One region of the Allobosea sp. 10N428 genome, then DNA from elsewhere that is predicted to be linked to it. Evidence: riboswitches for the same ligand, from Rfam matches in the RefSeq annotation. Region 1 holds a riboswitch; each other region holds the start of a gene.
The links. A riboswitch is a leader RNA that binds a small molecule or an ion and turns the genes downstream of it on or off. The one in region 1 is predicted to bind cobalamin.

Region 1 (5,528 bases):
GGCCGCCATGGCGGCGGGCCTCGTCCTCGCCTTCGGCGCCGCCTTCTCGCAGGAGGGGGCGCCGGTGAAGATCGTGCCGCGGCTGACTGGAACGGCCGACCCGATGGCGCTCGAACGGGTGCCGGCACTCGGCCGGCCGATCGTCGACGACGTCAGGCGCATGCGGAACTATCCGGAGCAGCCTCCGGTGATCCCGCATTCGATCGACGGCTACCAGCTTACTCTCAACACCAACCGCTGCATGGACTGCCACAAGCGTGAGTTCACCGAGGGCTCGGGCGCGCCGATGATCAGCATCACCCATTTCCAGGATCGCGACGGGCAGGTGCTCTCCGACGTGACGCCGCGGCGCTATTTCTGCACCGCTTGCCATGTCCAGCAGACCGATGTCGCGCCGCTCGTCCAGAACCGGTTCCAGGACGCCAAAGACGTCGGCCGGAAGCCTTAGGCGGGACGGATCATGGCCAGGCTCAAATCCTTCTGTCTCTGGTGCTGGAGCGTCGTCGTGCGCTTCTGGCGCATCATCAGCCGGCCGAGCGCCTATCTGCCGCTCGGCTTCCTGACCCTCGGCGGCTTTGTCGGGGGCGTGCTCTTCTGGGGTGGCTTCAACACCGCGCTGGAGATCACCAATACCGAGAAGTTCTGCACCTCCTGTCACGAGATGCGCGACAACGTCTATCAGGAGCTGCAATCGACGGTGCATTTCTCGAACCGCTCGGGCGTGCGCGCGACCTGCCCGGACTGCCATGTGCCGCATAACTGGACGGACAAGATCGCCCGCAAGATGCAGGCCTCCAAGGAAGTCTGGGGCAAGATCTTCGGCACGATCTCGACGCGCGAGAAGTTCCTCAATCATCGGCTCGAGCTCGCCAAGCACGAATGGGCGCGGCTCAAGGCGAACGACTCGCTCGAATGCCGCAACTGCCATTCCTCGGTCGCGATGGACTTCACCAAGCAGACGCGCCGGGCGGCCGAGATCCACAGCCGCTTCCTGGTCACCGGAGAGAAGACCTGCATCGACTGCCACAAGGGCATCGCCCATCTGCTGCCGGACATGACCGGCATCGAGCCGGGCTGGAAGGACGCGCCGGAGCTGCAGGGCAAGGGCAGCGCCTCCTGGCACGGGCCTGAATGGGCTATGCGGACCTATCTGGCGGAGATCGAGAAGCGCTGAACCGACCGGCGCATTCGCGGCAGCCCGCGCCGGGCGTAGCGGTCGCGTGTGCCATCGTCCGGCGCAACGCCGATTGCCATGGCGGCGGAGGCCGCCATGGCAAAGGACGCGCAAATCGCGCCGGGCGCGGCGCGCCCTCAGCCGCCGATGGCCACCTTGATGCCGCCGAAGGCACCAAAGCCCGAAACCAGGAAGCCGACGGGGTTCTCCCAGCGCTTATCGAAGAGATTGTCGATGCGGCCGAACACGGTGAGCTTGTCGGTCGCCTTGTATTCGGCCGCGAGATTGACCAGCGTCGCGCCCTTCGCGTTCATTCGGGCGACCGAGAAGTCGCGATTGCCGTCCACCCAGGAGCCGACATAGAGCAGCGTCGCCGAGAGCGTGAGCTTGTCGGTCGGCGTCCATGTCGCGGTTGCGCTCGCCTTGTGTCGCGGCCGGCGCAGCAGCTCCTGTCGCGCGATCTCGTCCTTGGCGAGGGTGAAGGTGTAGTCGGCGCGGATGCGGAATTGTGGCGAAATCTCCAGCGCGGCGAAGGCCTCGACGCCCTTGGTTCTGGCCTTTCCGACATTCGCATAGGAATCGAAGGTGGCGTTGGTGACGATCAGGTTGTCGATGTCGTTCTGGAACCACGTTGCACCGAACTGCAGCTTCCGGTCGAAAAGCGGCTGCTCGAAGCCGGCATCCCAGCCGCGGCTTTCTTCCGGATTCAGGTTCGGATTGCCATGGAAATTGAACCCGGGGCGATAGTCGACGAAGAGCTCGTTGAGCGTCGGCGCCTTGAAACCGGTGCCGTAGCTCGCCTTCAGCTTGGTCTCGGTGCCGGGGATGATCAGCGCCGGGGCGATGCGGTAGGTGGTGTGGCCGCCATAGCTGTCGTCGTCGTCGCGTCGGATATTGGCCACCAGAAAGAAGCGGTCCTGGATATTGCCCTGATATTCGAGGAAGCCCGCCTTGTTGCCGTTGGAGGCGACGAGGCCCGTGGTATCCAGGCGCTCGCGCTCGTATTGCAGGCCCATCAGCAGGTTGTGGCCCTTGGCGATCTCGAAATTGCCGCGCCAGTCGAGCTTGGTGCGCTCGCCCAGATTCGCGTTGGGCAGGCCGAGGATGCCGGTCGTTCCGTTCGCCGTCCGCGTCGCCCGGTCCTGGTTGGTGTAGGAGATGCCGAAGGTGTTGACGAAGCGCCCGCCGAACGGGTCCCAGACGACCTCGCCGCGGGTGAAGGCCTGGGCATAGTTCTGCAGCGAGCGATAGGGCGCAGGTCGGCTCGGGAAGCCGGTGTCGCTGGTGAAACGCAGCTGCCCGTCTTGATAGCGGCCGATCCAGTTCAGTGTCAGCGTGTCGCTGAGCGCAGCGCCGACGCGGCCTGAATAGCTGTAGTTGTCGAAGGCATTGGGGTTGATGCGCCGGCCCGGCGGGACGAGGTTCGGCGGCGTCACATCGGTCGCGTCCGAGCGGAAGTGGGCGGCGTTGAAGGCGTAGTTGAAGCGGTCGTCGCCGCCGCTGAAGCCGGCAGACTGGTTGAAGGTGCCGTGAGAGCCGGCCTCGACGCGTGCCGTTGCCTTTGGTGGACCCTCGCCGCGCTTCGTCGTGATCGAGATCACGCCGCCGAGCGCGTTGGCCCCGTAGAGGCCGCTCTGCGGGCCGCGCAGCACCTCGATGCGCTCGATGTCGTCCGTCAGCATCGAGCCGAAATCGAAGGAGCGGTTGGGAGTCGCGGGGTCGTTGGCCTCGATTCCGTCGATGAGCACCTTGACGTGGTTCGAGTTGGTGCCGCGCATGAAGACCGAGGTCTGGCCGCCCGGCCCGCCGGTCTGCACGATGTTCATGCCGGGCACCGTCGCGAGCGCCTGCGGCAGGGTACGGCGCTGCTGCTGCTCGATCTCCTTCGCAGTGATGACGGTGACGGAGCTCGCGATCTCGCGCGCCGGGGTCGGCGTCCCCGTGGCGCTGACCACGATCTCGTCGAGCGCGACGGGGCCGGCGTCGCTTTGCGCCAGGGCAGGGGCAGAGCAGGTGAGGGCGAGAAGGGAGGCGGAAAGCAGCGGGCGGCCGCGTCCTGCGGCTGGAGAGAAGACGTTCACGATGGAGACCTCGGGCGGTTGACGTCAGTGGCACGTCACCGCGAACGCGATCTCCCATCGGCCGCGCGAGAGGCGGCAAACAGTCTAATCAGCGATCGGCGCACCCCGTCCGAACGTGTTCGCGTGTGACCACGGCTGACGGCAGGTCTCCTGGCTCGCGGGTCGGTGCCTTCACGCCGCCTTCCCAGGTCCGAGGTCCCAGTGGCGTCTGGCGAAAGGCTCGCCGCTTACAGTTGCGGGGGCAGCCGCGGCATGGGGCAGAAATCCGCCCGCACCGCGTTCCCTTTTGATCCCGTGAAGGAACCGTCGCGGCGACGATTAGGGCGGAAATGCGGCCGCGTCAAACCGGGTTGGCGCGCTGCAGCGACAGCAGATCATCATCTGCTACAGTCTCCGGCGAGGCAGGATTGGGGCCAGCCGACGTTCCGGCCGGGGCTGCGCATCTTTGGCCTGAATTCCGGGGAAAGATGGGGCACCGGGACCTCGCTGATGCAGTTGCATCGTTGGTCGCCGGATTGTCGCAAGACTCACTCAGTGTCGTGAGTTCACGCCAGCGGAGACGGCATGGATTATTTCAGGCGCTTCACCTTTCTGTTCGCGACGCCGAATTTCGATGCCGAGGATCTCGAAGGGATCCGCTTCAACCAGATCATCGAGGAGATCGAGCGCTCGGGCTTCGAGGTCGTCAAGGCGCGCAAGCTCGAAGATGCCGAGATCGCGGTCCAGACCGATGCCGCCATCGGCTGCATGGTGGTCGATTGGGGCAAGAAGGGACTCGAGGGCAAGACTGCCGCGCTGATCAATCTGATGCGCCGGCGCGGCCTCGACTTCCCGATCATCCTGCTCATCCGCCGCAAGCGCTTCGAGGACGTGCCGGTCGAGGTGCTCGATTTCATCGACGGCTACATCTTTCTCTCGGAGGAGACGCCGCCCTTCATCGCCAAGAGCCTGATCAGCCGTCTCAAGCAATATGCCGAGACGCTGAAGACGCCGTTCTTCGGCGCGCTCGTCGATTATGCCGAGGAAGGCAACCATCTCTGGACCTGCCCGGGACACAATGGCGGCGTCTTCTACAGCCGTAGCCCGATCGGACGCGTCTTCATGGAGCATCTCGGCGAGGCTGTGTTCCGCGACGACCTCGACAATTCCGTGCTCGATCTCGGCGACCTGCTGACCCATGAGGGCCCGGCCCTGAAGGCGCAGAAGGAAGCGGCGCAAATTTTCGGGGCGGAGAAGACCTATTTCGTCCTGAACGGCACCTCGACCTCCAACAAGGTCGCGCTCGCCGCGCTGGTTTCGGACGGCGACCTCGTGCTGTTCGACCGGAACAACCACAAGGCGGCCCATCACGGCGCGCTGCTGATCGCCGGGGGCATTCCGGTCTATATCCCGACCGCGCGCAACGCCTGGGGGCTGATCGGCCCGATGCTCTGGGAGAGCTTCGACGAGGAGGCGCTGCGCGAGCGCATCCGTACCAATCCGCTTATCAAGGACCCCGACGCCTGGAAGAAGCCGCGCCCGTTCCGTGTCGCGGTGGTCGAGCAGTGCACCTATGACGGCACGATCCACAGCGCACAGATGATCCTCGACCGGATCGGCCACCTCTGCGACTACATCCTCTTCGACGAAGCCTGGGCCGGCTTCATGAAGTTCCATCCGCTCTATGCGGGCCGCTTCGCCATGGGCCTCTCCGGCCTCGGCCCGGAGTCCCCCGGCATCATCGCGACCCAGTCGACGCACAAGCAGCTCGCGAGCTTCAGCCAGGCGTCCCAGATCCACATGAAGGATCGGCACATCAGGGGCCAGAAGCGGCGCGTCGAGCACCGGCGCTTCAACGAGAGCTTCATGCAATATGCCTCGACCTCGCCGTTCTATCCGCTGTTCGCCTCGCTCGACGTCGGCGCGCAGATGATGAAGGGCCGTTCCGGAGAGGTGCTCTGGGACGACACGATCCGGCTCGGCATCGAGCTCCGCAAGAAGATCCGGGCGGTCAGGCGCGAATTCGAGGAGAAGGAGACGAGGCCCGAGCGGCGCTGGTTCTTCGAGCCCTTCGTGCCGGATCGGGTCAGCATCGCCGACGCCTCGCGCGAGGGCGCCGTCCATGATGTCGCCTGGGAAATGGTCGCGACCGACCAGCTCGCAAGCCATCCGGCCTATTGGCAGCTCGCGCCCCATGCGAGCTGGCACGGCTTCACGCGGATGGAGTCGGGCTTCGCCATGACCGACCCCAACAAGCTGACCCTGTTGACGCCTGGCTTCGACCGCGAGACCGG
Region 2 (5,528 bases), on a different contig from region 1:
GCGGGTTCGGCCGGTTCAGGAGCTTCTCCAGCGCCGGCACGAAATCATCGGCGACGGTGCAGCAGATGCAGCCATTCGGCAGCTCGACCACGTCCTCGTCGCTGCAGCCGGCGATGCCGCAACCCTTCAGGAACTCGCCGTCGAAGCCGAGATCGCCGAACTCGTTGACGAGCACGGCGAGCTTCTTGCCCTGCGCATTCTCGAGGAGATGGCGCACCAGCGTCGTCTTACCGGCGCCGAGGAAGCCGGTGATGATCGTGCAGGGCGTCTTGCCCAGGTTCGTGGTTTGCGGAGCGTTCATGATGTCATCCTTGCTGGCGCGCCGGCAAAGGCGGCACGCGTGCGACCACGCCCTTGCGGAAGGACTGCGGCCGCTCTTTCCAGGGAACGATGCCGTTGGCGCTGGCGGCATAGGCCTCCGCCGCGCCGACGATCTCGTCGAGATGGGTGTCGGTGTCGAGATCGCCGATCAGATAGGTCCATTTGCCATCGGCACTGAGCGCGATGGTGCAGGGCCGCTTGCAGACGGCGAGGCATTCGACAGGCAGCACCGGGATGGTGCTGCCCTTTGCTGCGAGTTGAGCGGTGAGACGCTCCGCGAGCGCCAGCCCCGGCTGGTCGTAACCCTCCGGGAGATCGGCGCGCGCCCGCCTGCAGGCCGTGCAGACATGGATAGTGAGGTCGCCCTCGGACATGACTTGCCTTTCGCGCGGAGCCGGAGGCTCCGCTGCCTTCAGCGCGCGAGCGCGGCGCGCCGGCTGGCCCAGGGCCAGAGCACGCCGACCATGAAGGCGGTGGCGAGCCAGAGCGCAGCCTGGATGCCGAGTGACAGAGCCGCGAAATGCGCCGCAACCTCGGCCGGCACCTTGCTCTCCGGCGCAGCCGGATGCGGGGCGCCGATCACATGCGGGAGCAGGATCACGACGACGGCCAGCAGCTTGAGCCAGGGCTGCTCGAAGCGCAGGAACAGGAAGAGCCCAAGCGCGGTGGCGATAGCGGTGACCAGCCACCAGAACTGCCGCTGCTCCAGCGCCGCGGAAGCCGCGCCCGGCAATTCCGGCGCGAGCCCCATCGCGGGGGCGAGCCCGAGCGCCAGGAAGCCGCAGGCGCCCCAGACCAGGGCGCTACGTTGGTCGATCGTATCGCCGGCCGCGATCATTCCCGCGAGCAGCAGCGCGGCGAAGCCGATTGCGGTCGCGATCGTCACTGCGCTGGTGAAGAGCGTGCGCTGGAGGCCGTCCTGCGGCTTCCATTCGGCATGGTCGTGGCCGGGCGCATCGCCAGCGGGGCCATGCGCGAGGATGATCTTCGCCTCGCCGTCGAAGGCCGCGAGCGTCGGCGCCTGCAGGTGCAACGCCGCCTCATAGGTCTCGGCCTTGAGGATCAGCGGGGTGGTGGTGACATGCTGGAGGGCGGCGACGATCAGCCCAGCCAGAAGCCCGGCCAGAATGCTGACCGTGAGAACACGCGTAACCATGGATGCTTTCCCTCAGTGGCAGGGGAAGGCGAGGCCGTGGCGGGTATCGTGCCCGGCGTTGTGAACGTTCGTCGAGGCCGCGAAGCCTGTCGTGTAGATCAGCGCGACGCCGATCACGAGCGCGGCGGCTGCTGCCTTGACGCGTTCCGAGACGCTGAGTTGGGTGGTGGAAACCGTAGCGGTGTTCATAGGGCTCTCCGTGGCCGCCCCGCCGGCAGCCGGTTGGATCGTTGCGGGTCGACGGCAGGTCTCCTGGCTCGCGGGTCTGATGTTCCCCACCGCCTTCCCGGAGCGAGCGCTCCAGTGGCCGATGGTGGGAAACACCCGCTTACAGTTGCGGGGGCAGCCGCGGTATCTCACCGCGTTCCCTTTTCACCTCCTTGCGGAGGCACCGTCATGGACCATCATTAGCTATCGGCGTGCCGCTGTGCAATGCAGTGCGCCGTGGCAGACACGTCATTCTCGGGCTTGACCCGAGAATCTCGTACAGGAAGAGGCTCGCCCTTTCGGATGGAGATGCTCGGGTCGAGCCCGAGCATGACGGCATAGGACTTTTCGATGGAATTGCCCCACCTCACCCTCGTCCTCGGCGGCGCCCGCTCCGGCAAGAGTCGCCATGCCGAGGCGCTGATCGAGGCTCGCCCGGCCCCCTGGACATATATCGCCACCGCCCAGGCCTATGACGACGAGATGCGGCAGCGCATCGCCGAGCATCGCGCACGCCGCCCGGAGGGCTGGCAGACCGTCGATGCGCCGCTCGATCTGGCCGAGGCCATTGCCGCCCAGCCGGCCGGCCGGCCCATCCTTGTCGATTGCCTGACGCTCTGGCTGACCAACCTCATCCTCGCCGAGCGCGATACGGTCGCGGCGCGCGAAGCCCTCATCGCCGCCTGCGAGCGCGCCTCCGCCCCGCTCGTCCTGGTCGGCAACGAGGTCGGCCTCGGCATCGTCCCGGAGAATGCGCTCGCCCGCCGCTTCCGCGACGAGGCTGGGCGGCTGCATCAGGCGCTTGCGGGGCGCGCCGGCCGCGTGGTCTTCATGGTCGCCGGATTGCCGATGCGAGTGAAATGATGACCGACACCGAAGACGCCGCCCGCCACAAGGCCAAGATGGAGAAGCGCAAGGCGGTGCAGGACGCCGAGGTCGCTTCCAAGACGGTCGAGAAGGGGCTGCTCATCGTCAACACCGGCCCCGGCAAGGGCAAGTCGACCGCAGCCTTCGGCCTGATCCTGCGCGCGCTCGGCCATGGCTGGCGCATCGGCGTGGTGCAGTTCATCAAGGGCGCCTGGTCGACCGGCGAGCGCAAGGCGCTCGAAGCCTTCGGCGATCAGGTCGCCTGGCACAGCATGGGCGAGGGCTTCACCTGGGAGACGCAGGACAAGGCCCGCGACATCGCTGCTGCCGAGCGCGCCTTCGCCAAGGCCAGGGAGCTGATGGCCGATCCCGAAATCCGGCTCGTGGTGCTCGATGAGCTCAATATCGCCCTGCGCTACGACTATCTGCCGCTCGCCGACGTCGTGGCGACGCTGGTCGCTCGCCGCGCCGACCTGCACGTCGTCGTCACCGGCCGCAATGCCAAGCCGGAGTTGATCGAGGCGGCCGACCTCGTCACCGAGATGACGTTGGTGAAGCACCACTTCGCCGCCGGCGTGAAGGCGCAGGAAGGCATCGAGTTTTAGGTCTCTCACTCCGCCCCATCTCGCGCGCCGATTGGCCCATGGCAGCGGCAGGCCGGGACACGGCGCGGGGTGGCGCAAGCCACCGTGGAGCCTGGATGCCGAGGCTGCGGCACATCTCCGCCTCCCGGTCCCGCACGAAACTTGCGTAGTCCCGCAGATGGACGCCATCGCTGAAGGCCGAGCGCGACCCCCGCATCTGCGCTGCAGTCTCGCGCCCAGCGACATGCCTGGTCCCGCCTTGCGGCGAGCACCTCAACCACTATCGAGGCCGAAAGCCAGCGGCGCTCCTCGTCAAACCTTAGCGGAAGCGCGGCGGCGCGATCGCATGCCCGAACCATTCGACGAACCCGATGACGTCGAAGACCGGCAGCCCGGTGGCAGCAGCGACCGCCGCCGAATGCGGCGGAAGATTCGTGCATTCGCAGAGGATCGCGCCGACATTCGGATGGCGGCGGACCAGAGCGCGGGCGGCTGTCACGACTTCTTCCTCGAGCTTTGCGACGTCGGACACGCCGCCGCGATTGCCATAGACCTGGCGGAACAGACTGTCCGGAGGCAGCCCCTCGATGGGAGTGTCGGGGCGCACCCCGACGGCGGCCAGATGGCGTGCCGTTAACGCCTCCGCTGCGAAGGTGAGGATGCCGACTTGCTGGCCGGCGGGCAGCATGGCCTCGATCAACGGTGCCTGCAGCAGGCTGCTCGTAGCGACGGGAACCGGGAGCGCGGCGGCCAGCTCTTGCTGCAGCAGCGCCAGAAAACCGCAGCTCGTGGCGATGCCGCGCACCCCGCAAGCGACGAGATCGAGGGCGGCGGCGATGAAGGGCTCGAGGAACTCTTCCGGGCGACCATGGACGATGGCCGCGGGATCGGCGCCGCGGACGACCCGGAACTCGACGGGGAAAGGCCAGGTGCGGCCGTTGCCGATATCGCCCGGCAGGCGTTGAAAATGGGTGTCGAGCATCAGGACCCCGATGCTCAGATCGTTCACAACCGCGCCCAGCCGTCCGGACCCAGAGCCGTTCATGGATGCACTCCCTGCAAAACGCGCCCGGAGACAGGTGCCGGCGTCTCGAAGAACCAGGCAAGGAAACGGTTTTCGCGCAGGAGATCTAGAGGGATGTCCTCCTGCGCAAGGAGGCCTTGGCGGCCTATTTGTCCGAGGCGCAACAGATCGAGCACCGCGGCGACATGGGAGGCAGCGGTGCGCCGCATGGCGCCGATCGCGGCTTCGCCGATCTCTATCGGCTCGACCTCGCGCAGGAAGTGTTCGTGGGGCGCACCATCCGCGTCGCGAGACGCTGCGGTGATCGAGATCAGCAGACGATCATCGGTGATCTCGGGCAGCGCGTTGAGGAAGAGATTGCGCAGCAGATAGACGCGGTCGCGCAATTTCAACTCGTCCAGCAGGAACGCCATCTGGTCGGCGTGCCCGGGATAGCGGATGGTATGCGAGGTCAGATTCCCCACCTTGCCGGCGAGGCGCTCGCGAAGCGTAGCCGGGATCGCGCCCGAGACGAAAACCTCGTAGTCGCGCGATCCAAGATGCAAGGGGCTGCAGCGGGACAGCGGCGCCAGCCCGGACTCGCGGCCGTCGAGGAGCGCAAGCGAGGCGCGCGTATATTCGCGCAGGGTGGCGTCGACATCCCAGACCAGCCCGTAGCCCAGGCGCCCGGCGGCCGTTCGCGGCAGAGCGCCGATCCGGACGTCGATATCCGGCAGGCCCGGGCAGCGCGAGGCGAGATCGAGAACCAGGCCCGAGACGAGCCCCGGCGAGATGCCGCATTGCGCGATGAAGCAGCCTGCGGCGGCGTTGGCCTCGCGCTGGACGGCTTCGAGCGCAGCTCCGTCATCGCCAAGGTCGAGATAGTGGCTTCCGCTGCGGCGGGCGGCCGCGGCCACCATGGGCATCGCCGAGGACGGCAATGCCGCGACCACGGCATCGGCCCCGGTCAGGAGCCGGTCGAGCTGGGCTGCGTTGGCCGGATCGGCTTCCGTCAGCGGCAGCGCAAGGTCCTTGGCTCGCCTGCGGCCGGGCTCGGTCGGGTCCGCGAGCAGGAACTCGAATTCCGGCTTTCCGCGCAGGAGGAGCGCCAGCGCCGTGCCGATCCGGCCTGCACCGACGATGACGACCTTGAAGGGCCGGGCGTTGCTTGCCTGCGGATCAGCCATGGAAGCGCGCGAGAAAGGTCTTGAGACGCTCGTTGTCCGGGTTGTGCAGGATGCGGTCCGGGCTGCCCTGCTCGGCGATGCGCCCGGTTTCCATGAAGACGACACGATCGGAAACCCCGGCCGCAAACGAGATCTCATGGGTGACGAGGACCATGGTCATGCCCTGTTCGGCAAGGTTGCGCACGACGCCCAGAACCTCTCCT
Region 3 (5,528 bases), on a different contig from region 1:
TCGAACGCGCTCTATGAGCGCTCCGGCCTGCTCGGCCTCTCCGGCCTCTCCAACGACGTCGAGACACTGCTGAACAGCGACGATCCCCGCGCGCGCTTCGCCCTCGATTATTTCACGCTGAAGGTCGCGCAGTTCAGCGCGGCGATGGCGGCGGCGATGGGCGGCATCGATGGCCTGGTCTTCACCGGCGGCATCGGCGAACATGCCGCGCCGGTCCGTAGCGCGATCCTCGATCGCCTCACCTTCCTCGGCGATTTCAAGGTTCTGGTGATCCCGGCTAATGAGGAGAAGGTCATGGCTGTTCAGGCGAAGGCGCTGCTCGCCTGAGCGATAAGCAGGGGAGGCTGCGATGATCAGCACCCGAACGGGTTTCATGCGACGCGTCGACCTGCCGGCGGCGATCGCCGGTGGCCTCTGGCTCGGGCCGATGCCGGGCAGGCTGCGGCCGCTGGGGGACGATCTGGCCGATCTGGCCCGGCAAGGCATCGCCCGCATCATCTGCCTGACGCCCTTCGAGGAGATCGAGCTGAAGGCGCCGGACTACGCCGCGCGGCAGTCCGACCTCGGCATCCCCGTCACATGCTTCCCGATCGGCGATTTCGGCGTTCCCGATGATGGCGGCGGCCTGAAGGCTCTCGCCGAACAGGCTGCTCGCGATCTCGAAGCGGGCAGGCAGCTGTTTGTTCACTGCGCCGCCGGCATCGGCCGGACCGGCATGGTCGCGACCTGTATCCTGGTTGCGCTCGGCCTGAGTGGTGCCGACGCGGTCGCAGCCATCGCCGCCGCCGGCTCGGGGCCGGAGACGGAGATCCAGAAGCAGCTGGTCGCGCGCTATGCCGAAGAGGCTGTGCATCCCGGAGGCAAGACCTCCGGCTCGTGAGCGGGGTGCAAGACCTGTGGCATATTGGTGCCGGCCGTCACGCGCCCGCTTCGCCGCGCTCCAGATCGACCAGATACTCGATATGGCGGCGTCCGGTGGTGCCCGGCCGGATCGCCACGGCGACACCGAAGACTTCGCGGATCGTCTCCTCCGTCAGCACAGATTCCGGAGCGCCCGCAACCAGCAGGCGCCCGTGATGCAGCAGCGCGATCTCGTCGCAGAACAGCGCGGCGAGGTTGAGATCGTGCAGCGCGACGATGCAGGTGATGCCGAGCCGCCGGATCAGCGTCAGAATCGAGAGCTGGTGCTGGATGTCGAGATGGTTGGTCGGCTCGTCGAGGATCAGCTCGCTCGGCTCCTGCGCCAGCGCCCGGGCGATGTGGACACGCTGGCGCTCCCCGCCCGATAGCGTGTGCCAGAGCTGCTCGTGCCTCTCGGCGAGCCCGACGCGGGCGAGCGCCTCGTTGACGGCGGCCTCGTCCGCAGCGGCCCAGGAGGCGAGCGCGGCGCGATGCGGCGTGCGGCCGAGCCGCACCACGTCGCAGACCGAGAGCTGGATCTCGGTCGTGGCCTGCTGTTCGACGAAGGCGAGCCGGCGCGCCAATTCGCGGCGCGGCACGGCGGCGATGTCGCGCGCATCGAGCGTCACGACGCCGCTCGCCACGTTGCGCAATCGGCAGAGCAGCCGGAGTAGGCTCGATTTGCCCGAGCCGTTGGGGCCGATCAGGCCGAGGATGCGGCCGGGAGCGGCATGAAGCGTCACGCCGTCGACGATCATCCGTCCGGCGGCGCCCCAGCGCACATCTTGGGTTGCGAGCGTCATGCCGGCTTCCGGGCGCGGTAGAGGATCAGCGCGAAGGCCGGTGCCCCGAACAGCGCGGTGACCACGCCGATCGGCAGGACCTGCTGCGGCACCAGCACGCGCGAGAGGATATCGGCGAGGATCATGAAGATGGCGCCGATGACGAGACTGGCCGGCAGCAGCCGGGCATGGCCCGAGCCGACGAGGAAGCGCGCGGCATGGGGGATGACGAGGCCGACGAAGCCGATCGTGCCGACGATGCTGACCATCGCGGCGGTCATCACGGCGGTCGTCGCGAACAGGACGATCCGCACACGCATCACCGCCACGCCCAGCGAAGCCGCGGCGTCGGCGCCGAAGGCGAAGGCGTCGAGCGCCTTGGCGTGCAGCATGCAGACGCCGAAGCCGATCAGCGCGACCGGGGTCGCGATCCACAGATCAGGCCAGCGCACCCCGCCGAAATTGCCGAGCAGCCAGAACATCACGCCGCGCGCCTGCTCGGCGCTGGCGAGGGTCGTCACGATGGTTGCGGTCGCGGCGTTGAAAAGCTGCGAGGCGGCAACGCCGGCCAGGATGACGCGGTCGCTCGCGCCGCCGGCCCCCGCCGCGAGCAGCGCGACGACGGCAAGCGCCGCGCAGGCGCCGATGAAGGCCCCGGTCGACAGGCTGACCGCCATGCCGCCGATGCCGACCCCGAGGATCAGCACCGCGACGGCGCCGGTGGAGGCGCCGGCCGAGATGCCGAGGATATAGGGCTCGGCCAGCGGGTTGCGCAGCAGGGCCTGCAGGATCACGCCCGACAGCGCCAGCGCCCCGCCGCATAGCCCCGCCATCAGCGCCCGGCTCAGGCGGTAGTCGAAGATGACGCCCTGCTGGATCGCGCCGACCGGCAGGCCGAGATCGAACAACCCGTTGCCGAGCGCCTTGAGTGCGACATCGAACGGGATCGCCATCTCGCCGATTGTCACCGCCAGCGCCACCGAGACGGTGAGCGCCATCAGCGAGAGGAGCGCGATGCCGATCCGCGCCGGCCAGTTCGGGCCGTGGGCGGCGTGGCTCAAGGGGTGAGGCCGAAGCTGGCGATCGCCTTGGCGAGCGTCTCGATCCCATCGACCGTATCGAGCCCCGCGCGGGTCGCGCCCACGTCGATGATCACGACGCGGTTGTTCGTCACCGCGTCGAGCTTGCTGGCAACGGGGTCGGTCTTCAGGAATGCGAGCTTCTTCTCGATATCGTCGGCGGGGAAGCGGCGCCGGTCCATCTTCACGGTGACGATCACGGCCGGGTTGGCGGCGGCGATGCTCTCCCAGCCGACCAGCGGCCATTCCTCATTGGTGGTGATGATGTTGCGCGCCCCGAGCTTGGACAGGATATAGGCGGGCACGCCGTTCCTGCCGGCCATGAAGCCGTCGCCCTTGATGTCCTTGCTGGAGAACCAGACGACGACGGGGACGTCCTGCGCTTTCAGCTTCGCGACCTGCTCGACCGCACTGTCCTCGCGCGCCTTGAGCTCGGCGACGAGCGTCTCGGCCCGGTCGGAGACATCGAAGATCTGCCCGAACTCGCGGATGTTGCGATAGACCAGCTCCATCGAGAACATCTGCTTGCGCACGCCGTCGCCGGGGCCGGAATTATCCTTGCCGACGCAATCGGTCGGCGAGACATAGGTCGGCACCTTCACCTTGTGGAACTGGTCGCGCTTGCCGACGATGCCGTTCGGCCCGACATGCCATTCGAACATCGCGGTGACGAGATCGGGCTCCTGCCCGACCACCGCCTCGAAGCTCGGATCATTGTCGGCGAGGCGCTTCACCTTGGCGTTGATAGCCTCGTAGGGCTTGGCCACCGGCGAGAACCAGACGGCGGTGCCGACCACCCGGTCTCCGAGGCCGAGCGCGTAGAGAATCTCGGTCTGGGTCTGGCCGATCGCGACGACGCGCTTGGGCGCGGCGTTGAAGGTGATGGTCTCCCGGCAATTCTCCAGCGTCAGCGGATATTGCGTCGGCGCTGCGGCAACCGGCGCGGCGAACAGGACAAGGCCGGCTACGGCGGCGAAGAGGGCGGGCAGCAGCGAAAAGGCGGGACGCATGCGGGCAACCGGGCTGACGCGGGCACCGCGTCGGCGAAACCGGGAGGTTTCGGCGCGATGTTCACAAGATGTAACAATGTTGCATTTCTCATAGGTCGCACGACGTGGACGCGTCAAGCGTGTCGCGGCCTTTGTGGCGGCCCGGCCGAAGATCATGGACATGGAATTCATCGCTCTCCGAGATGAGGCGGGGGAGCTTCGATGGATACGGCCGGAAGGCGCAGCTCTGGAGCCGGCCGCCGACGCGCACCCCTCCGGAACACCCCGCCCGAAAGACGCCTTGCGATCGCGGCAGGTCTCCTGGCTCACGGGTCGACGCCTGATCCGCCCGGCCTTCCCGGCGCAGGGCGCCAGTGGACGATGGACGGAGGGCTCGCCGCTTACAGTTGCGGGGGCAGCCTCGGCATTGGCGCGGGAAGCGCCTCACCGAATTCCCTCTTAGCTCCGGGCGTGACCCGGAGAACCTCGATCGAGCGGCACCATAGAGCGGTGCCGAAGCCCGTCAAGCGATACGACGTTAGGTCAGCGTCCGGAACAGGCTGAATTGCGAGAAGAGCGCGGCGGTGCCGCCGGTATGGAGAATGCAAGCGGGCTCGCCGCTGGCAATCCCTCCATCGGCAAGCCGCTCGAGGAAGCAGGCGCAGGTCTTCGCGGTGTAGACATGTTCGATCAGGATGCCCTCGGTGCGCGCGAAGCTCAGGATGGCCGCTTCCGAGGCCGGAGTCGGGGCGCCCCAGCCGTCGCCGAGATAGCCCATGTGATAATGCAGGGGCGCGGCCTCCAGCGAGTCGACGTCGAGCCCCGTTCGCTCCCGCAGGCCCTCGTAGATCGCCCGGACACGCCCCGCCAGCTCCGTCAGCGCATACTCGACGCTGACGAGATGGATGCGGAAGGGGTGCCCCAGCAGGGCGTTGCCGAAGAGGAAGCCAGCCTCGGTCGGCCCCATCGAGCCGGCAAGAAAGACATGCTTGATCGGGGCTTCTTCACCTTGCGACTGCTCGTGAAGCTCGAAGGCGGCCCGGACATAACCCATCGCGCCCAGCACGGGATCGCCGACGATGTAGGGCGTCCGGCCCTGCCGGGCGAGTTCTGAGGCGGCCGCTGCAAGCGCCGCGTTGCGCTGGCTTTCATCGACAGGTCCGAGGAAGCGCAACTCCGCGCCGAAAAGCCGGTTGAGGAAGGAGGCCTGGCGGTTCTCCTGCGTGTCGGCCGCATTGTGCAGGACGAGGCAGTCGAGCCCGACGAGCGAGGCCGCCGCGGCCGTCAGACGGCAGAGATTGGAGCTGGCGCCGCCGCCGACCAGGAGGATATCGGCCTTCTGCCGCAGCGCGTCCCCCAGCCAGTATTCAAGGCTCCGCAGCTTGTTGCCGCCGAGCGCGATCGGCATCAGATCATCGCGCTTGGCGTAGATGCCGGGCCGCGCGAGCTTCTCCTCGAAACGGTGCAGCCGCTGAAGCGGCGTCGGAGTGTCGAGCAGAACGTGGCGGGCCTCGCGCAGGAGGCTGGAGAGCTCAGGCTTCATCGTTTCGCCCCACTATGCCGGCCATCAGCCGCCATACTGGTCGTCGGAGACCTGCTCCAGCCACTCCACGACCTTGCCGTTCTCGGCTTCCTGAACGGCGATATGGGTCATCCCGGTCGAAGGCGCCGCGCCGTGCCAGTGCTTTTCGCCGGGCGGGAACCAGACAACGTCGCCGGGCCGGATCTCCTCGATCGGACCGCCCCAGCGCTGCACCCGGCCGACCCCGCTGACGACG
Region 4 (5,528 bases), on a different contig from region 1:
GCCCGACATGTTCGCCTTGACGTAAAGCTGGCTATAGGACGGCTCGATCGACTGCGAGACACCGACGATGTTGGAAATCGTCGCGGTCGGCGCGATCGCCATCGTGTTCGAGTTGCGCATGCCGGTGGTCTTCACCCGCTCGCGCAGGCCCTCCCAATCGAGGGTCGCGGAGCGATCCAGCTCGACATCGCCGTCGCGGGCCTCTGAGAGGATATCCAGCGAGTCGATCGGCAGGATGCCCTTCGACCAGAGCGAACCCTCGAAGCTCGGGTAGCGGCCGCGCTCGGCGGCGAGATCGACCGAGGCCGAGATCGCATGGAAGCTGATCGCCTCCATCGAAGAGTCAGCGAAAGCGACGGCATCCTCGGACGCTGCAGCTAAGCGCAGTGTCTGCAGCGCATCCTGGAAGCCCATGAGGCCCAGCCCGACCGGCCGATGGCGCAGGTTGGAGCGGCGCGCCTCGGGGATTGTGTAGAAATTGATGTCGACCACGTTGTCGAGCATCCGCATCGCGGTTGTCACCGTCCGAGCCAGCCGCGGCCGGTCGAGCCCCTCCGCCGTGACATGCGCGGCGAGGTTGACCGAGCCGAGATTACAGACCGCGACCTCGTCGGCCGAGGTGTTGAGCGTGATCTCGGTGCAGAGGTTCGAGGAATGCACCACCCCGGCATGCTGTTGCGGCGAGCGCAGGTTGCAGGCGTCCTTGAAGGTGATCCAGGGATGGCCGGTCTCGAACAGCATGGTCAGCATGCGCCGCCAGAGATCGACAGCCTTGATCTGCTTGAAGACCTTGATCTCGCCGCTGGCAGCCTTCGCCTCATAGGCCTCGTAAGCCGCCTTGAACGGCTTGCCATAGAGATCGTGCAGGTCAGGCACCTCATCCGGCGAGAACAGCGTCCAGTCACCGCCGGCCTCGACCCGCTGCATGAACAGGTCGGGAATCCAGTTCGCCGTGTTCATGTCGTGGGTCCGGCGGCGATCGTCGCCGGTGTTCTTCCGGAGATCGAGGAACTCCTCGATGTCGACATGCCAGGTCTCGAGATAGGCGCAGACCGCGCCCTTGCGCTTGCCGCCCTGGTTGACGGCGATGGCGGTGTCGTTGGCGACCTTCAGGAACGGCACCACGCCCTGGCTCTCGCCATTGGTGCCCTTGATATGGGCGCCCAAGCCCCGCACCGGCGTCCAGTCATTGCCGAGCCCGCCGGAATATTTGGCGAGCAGGGCGTTGTCCTTCACTGCCTTGAAGATACCGTCGAGATCGTCGGCGACCGTGGTCAGGAAGCAGGAGGAGAGCTGCGGACGCAGCGTGCCCGAGTTGAACAGCGTCGGCGTCGATGCCATGAAATCGAAGGATGAGAGCAGATCGTAGAACTCGATCGACCGCGCCTCGCGATCGATCTCGCGGATGGCGAGGCCCATGGCGACGCGCATGAAGAAGGCCTGCGGCAGCTCGAAGCGGTTGCCCCGGACATGCAGGAAATAGCGGTCGTAGAGCGTCTGGAAGCCGAGATAGTCGAACTGGAGATCGCGCTCGGGCTTCAGCGCAGCCGCGATGCGGGAAATGTCAAAACGGCCGAGCTCAGGATCGATCAGCTCGTTCTCGATGCCGGTCTTGAGATAAGCGGTGAAGTACTCGCCGTACCCGGCGGCCATCTCTTCCTGCGTCGCCTGCTCGGCACTGCCGCGGACGAAGCTCAGCGCCTCGCGGCGGAGCTTGTCGAGCAGGAGGCGGGCCGAGACCTTGGCGTAGTTCGGCTCGCTCTCGATCAAGGTGCGCGCGGCCAGGATCGGTGCCAGCGCGAGTTCGTCGAGCGAGATGCCGTCATAGAGGTTGCGGCGCGCTTCCGTCAGGATTGGCTCGGCCGAGACGCCGTCGAGACCCGCGCAGGCCTCGCGCACGACCTTCTCCAAGCGGGCAGCGTCGAGCGGGACGAGCGTCCCGTCGGCGAGCTTCATGTGCAGCAAGGGCGCCGCGGAGGCGACAGGCTGCGTCTCGGCAACCGCCCTTGCCCGCTCCCTGGCACGCTCCTCGCGATAAAGGACATACGCGCGAGCGACCTTGTGGTGCTCGCCGCGCATCAGCGCGAGCTCGACCTGATCCTGCACGTCCTCGATATGGAAGGTGCGGCCGGTGGCGGCGCGGCGGGTCAGTCCTGCAACGACCTGCTCGGTCATTTCCGCGACGGCTTCGTGGATACGACGCGAAGCGGCGGCGTTCGATCCCTCGACCGCCAGAAACGCCTTGGTCAGCGCGACCGAGATTTTCGAAGGGTCGAACGGCGTCACCGCGCCGTTGCGCCGGATGACTTGATATCCGGGTTCACTGCCGGGTGCCTTCCTCTCCGAAGGATTCACGGCAAGGGAAACGGCGGCAGGCCGTTCGGCTTCGAGAGAAAGAGACATCGGCATCAACCCCAAATGTTGGGGGCAAAGGCCAGAGCGGACGCTTGGAAAGGGCGCACGACCTCGAGGATCGTGACCTGCCAGCGCACCACCGGGACACCCCGCCCGTGGACGTTCATGGTGTCGCGGCAGGTCTCCTGGCTCGCGGGTCAGCGCTCTCGTCCCGTCTTCCCAAGACCTTGCGGTCTCAGTGACTCAATCGTGGACGCGAACTCGCCGCTTACAGTTGCGGGGGCAGCGCCGGTGTCTCACCGGGTTCCCTCTTAGCTCTCGATCTTGCGATTCGAGAGACCATCGACCACCAGATCTAGTGGTCAACGCCGTTCCGGTGTCAATAGGTCGCTATGCCCTTCATTCGCGCTTTCGATCATCGCCGCCTTCGGCCGGGAAGGCATACCACAGCGTCCAGTATGATGGGCTTTACACGGCATTGTACGGCACGAAGCCGTGCATGCGCTCGTCGATGGCGAGCGGCTTGCCGATCGGCGGGAAAGCCCGCTGCGGGCAGTTCGAGCGTTCGCAGACCTTGCAGCCGGCGCCGATCGGCGTCGCCGCGCTCGGGTCGCCCAGATCGAGCCCCTTCGAATAGACGAGGCGGCTCGCATGGCGGATATCGCAGCCAAGCCCGATCGAGAAGGTCTTGCCGATGTCGCCATAGCCGCCAACCGCATCGTTCACGGTGCGGGCGATCCAGAGATAGGTCCGCCCGTCCGGCATCTGCGCGGTCTGCGTCAGAATGCGCCCGGGCTGCGCGAAGGCTTCGTAGACGTTCCAGAGCGGACAAGTTCCGCCCACCCGCGAGAAGTGGAAATCGGTCGCGGATTGCCGCTTGGAGATATTGCCGGCCCGGTCGACCCGGACAAAAAAGAACGGCACGCCGGGCGCCCCCGGCCGCTGCAGCGACGACAGGCGGTGGCAGACGGATTCGAAGCCGACACCAAAACGCCGGGCGAGGCGGTCGATATCATAGCGCTCGGCCTCCGCTGCATCGAGGAAGGTGCGATAGGGCATGAGCAGCGCCGCGGCGAAATGATTGACGAGGCCAATGCGGGCGAGCGCGTGCACCTCCGCCGCCCCGGCCGCAGCCTCCTCGGCCAGCCGCCCTATCGCCTCCTCCATTTCCAGGAAGCCGATCTGCGTGGCTATCTGGAAGGCGCGCTGTCCGGGATCGAGGAGAGCCGAAAGGTGAAGTCGGCGCTCCTTCGGATCATAGCGCCGCTGGGCCTGCCCCGCCATGTCGTTGGAGAGTTGGATACGGACGCCATGCCGGCGATCGAGGCGGCGGGCTAACCCCTCCGCTACCTGCCCGACCTTCAAATCCGCCGTATCGAAGATGCGCTCCGCCGCTTCGTCGAGTTCGGAAAAATGATTGTGGTGCGCGTAGAAGAAGTCCCGCACCTGCTCATGCGGCATCAGCGCCCGGAAGGTCGCCTCGCCGCCGCTGCCGAGCCCGAGTTCCCCCGCCATCGCATCGGCCCGCTCCAGCGCGTTGCGGTAGCGCCGATGCAGGGCGACGACCGCCCGGCCGAGCGCGGGCATGTTCTCCACCACCTCGCGAATCTCGCTGACACTCACGGAATCGCCATTGGCCGGATCGGCGAAGACCTCGCGCAGGTCGGCGACCATCCGCGCCTCATCCCCTTCCGAGAAGAGCTGGACGTCGACGCCGAAGACCGCGTTGATCTTCAGCAGCACCTGGACGGTCAGCGGGCGCAGATTCTTCTCGATCTGGTTGAGATAGCTCGGCGACACCTCGAGCGCCTGGGCGAGCGCGAGCTGGGTCAAGCCGCGCTCTTCGCGCAGGCGCTTGAGGCGGACGCCCGCAAAGACCTTCTTCATAGGCAAGTTCCATTCGCAAAATTCGCAAACAGGTCCTATGCCGTTCGCATTATTTCACATTTTCAATCATTTTGCGCTGCAGCAATAGCGAATATTGTGTGAGTCATTCTTATCAAACGAGAGGGCTTTCGCAATGGATGTGATCGGTTTCGACCCAGTCGCCGGACATCGCGGGACGAACACCGCCGCCAAGGCGCAGGCGGCTCCCCGCAAAACCTATTCGGAACTGAGGGCCGAGCTTCTGGCCCGCTATCCCTCCGGCTTCGGCCCCGGCGGCGTCGCGGTGGATGATATCGTGCAGTTGCGGCAGCAGAACAGCTTCGACACGCATCTCGACATCGCCCGCGCCATGGCGAGCGTGGTTCGCCGCGACATGGCGATCTACGACGCCGACCCATCGCAATTCACGCAGTCGCTTGGCTGCTGGTCGGGATTCCACGCCCAGCAGATGATCAAGTCGGTCAAGCGGCTGCGGGGCACGGCCAAGGGCGCGTATGTCTATCTCTCCGGCTGGATGATTGCCGGCCTGCGCAACCGCTTCGGCCACCTGCCGGATCAGTCCATGCATGAGAAGACGGCGGTCGCCGACCTGATCGAGGAGATCTATGTCTCGCTGCGCCAGGCCGACGAGGTCGCGCTGAACGACCTGTTCCGTGCGCTGAAGACGGCGCGGGAGGCGGGCGACGCCAAGGCCGAGGCCGAGGCGATCGCGGCCATCGACACGTTCGAGACCCATGTCGTGCCGATCATCGCCGATATCGATGCCGGCTTCGGCAACGAGCATGCGACCTATCTGCTCGCGAAGGAGCTGATCAGGGCCGGGGCCTCATGCCTGCAGATCGAGAACCAGGTCTCCGACGCCAAGCAGTGCGGCCATCAGGACGGCAAGGTCACGGTGCCGCGCGAGGACTTCATCGAGAAGCTGCGCGCCTGCCGCCTCGCCTTCGAGGAGCTCGGCGTGACCGACGGCGTTGTCGTCGCCCGCACCGACAGCCTCGGCGCCGGCCTCACCCAGAAGATCCCCGTCAGCCAGCAGCCGGGCGACCTCGCGGCGGAATATACGAAATGGCTCAAGACCGAGCCGGTGACGGCCGAGGCGCCGCTACGCGACGGCGACGTCGCGCTCTGGAAGGACGGCAAGCTCGTCAAGCCGGCACGGCTGCCCAACGGCCTGTTCCAGTTCCAGGAAGGCTCGGGGCGCGCGCGCGTCATCGAGGACTGCATCGCCTTCATCAACGACGGCGGAGCCGACCTGCTCTGGATCGAGACCGACACGCCCAACGTCA

Region 2: it holds a riboswitch for cobalamin, as region 1 does, so the genes downstream of both, AC1DDA_RS14260 (CbtB domain-containing protein) here and AC1DDA_RS03105 (TonB-dependent receptor plug domain-containing protein) in region 1, are expected to answer to the same signal.
Region 3: it holds a riboswitch for cobalamin, as region 1 does, so the genes downstream of both, AC1DDA_RS14545 (ABC transporter substrate-binding protein) here and AC1DDA_RS03105 (TonB-dependent receptor plug domain-containing protein) in region 1, are expected to answer to the same signal.
Region 4: it holds a riboswitch for cobalamin, as region 1 does, so the genes downstream of both, AC1DDA_RS20270 (ribonucleoside-diphosphate reductase subunit alpha) here and AC1DDA_RS03105 (TonB-dependent receptor plug domain-containing protein) in region 1, are expected to answer to the same signal.

The regions. Positions count from the first base shown of each region.
Region 1 covers NZ_JBFTIC010000001.1:674,216-679,743, reverse strand. The annotation lists gene AC1DDA_RS03115 (nitrate reductase cytochrome c-type subunit) at 1-448, shown strand, start outside; gene AC1DDA_RS03110 (cytochrome c3 family protein) at 461-1,174, shown strand; gene AC1DDA_RS03105 (TonB-dependent receptor plug domain-containing protein) at 1,312-3,255, opposite strand; cobalamin riboswitch at 3,379-3,577, opposite strand; gene AC1DDA_RS03100 (Orn/Lys/Arg family decarboxylase) at 3,820-5,528, shown strand, end outside.
Region 2 covers NZ_JBFTIC010000004.1:33,824-39,351, reverse strand. The annotation lists gene cobW (cobalamin biosynthesis protein CobW) at 1-301, opposite strand, end outside; gene AC1DDA_RS14270 (DUF1636 family protein) at 306-695, opposite strand; gene AC1DDA_RS14265 (CbtA family protein) at 734-1,477, opposite strand; gene AC1DDA_RS14260 (CbtB domain-containing protein) at 1,490-1,666, opposite strand; cobalamin riboswitch at 1,703-1,888, opposite strand; gene cobU (bifunctional adenosylcobinamide kinase/adenosylcobinamide-phosphate guanylyltransferase) at 2,036-2,548, shown strand; gene cobO (cob(I)yrinic acid a,c-diamide adenosyltransferase) at 2,548-3,156, shown strand; gene AC1DDA_RS14245 (aspartate/glutamate racemase family protein) at 3,455-4,180, opposite strand; gene AC1DDA_RS14240 (saccharopine dehydrogenase family protein) at 4,177-5,325, opposite strand; gene AC1DDA_RS14235 (amino acid ABC transporter ATP-binding protein) at 5,318-5,528, opposite strand, start outside.
Region 3 covers NZ_JBFTIC010000004.1:94,040-99,567, reverse strand. The annotation lists gene AC1DDA_RS14565 (acetate/propionate family kinase) at 1-327, shown strand, start outside; gene AC1DDA_RS14560 (protein-tyrosine phosphatase family protein) at 350-880, shown strand; gene AC1DDA_RS14555 (ABC transporter ATP-binding protein) at 918-1,703, opposite strand; gene AC1DDA_RS14550 (FecCD family ABC transporter permease) at 1,700-2,680, opposite strand; gene AC1DDA_RS14545 (ABC transporter substrate-binding protein) at 2,740-3,771, opposite strand; cobalamin riboswitch at 4,045-4,254, opposite strand; gene AC1DDA_RS14540 (1-aminocyclopropane-1-carboxylate deaminase/D-cysteine desulfhydrase) at 4,289-5,293, opposite strand; gene AC1DDA_RS14535 ((R)-mandelonitrile lyase) at 5,318-5,528, opposite strand, start outside.
Region 4 covers NZ_JBFTIC010000007.1:32,121-37,648, forward strand. The annotation lists gene AC1DDA_RS20270 (ribonucleoside-diphosphate reductase subunit alpha) at 1-2,403, opposite strand, end outside; cobalamin riboswitch at 2,514-2,715, opposite strand; gene AC1DDA_RS20275 (short-chain fatty acyl-CoA regulator family protein) at 2,824-4,242, opposite strand; gene AC1DDA_RS20280 (isocitrate lyase) at 4,376-5,528, shown strand, end outside.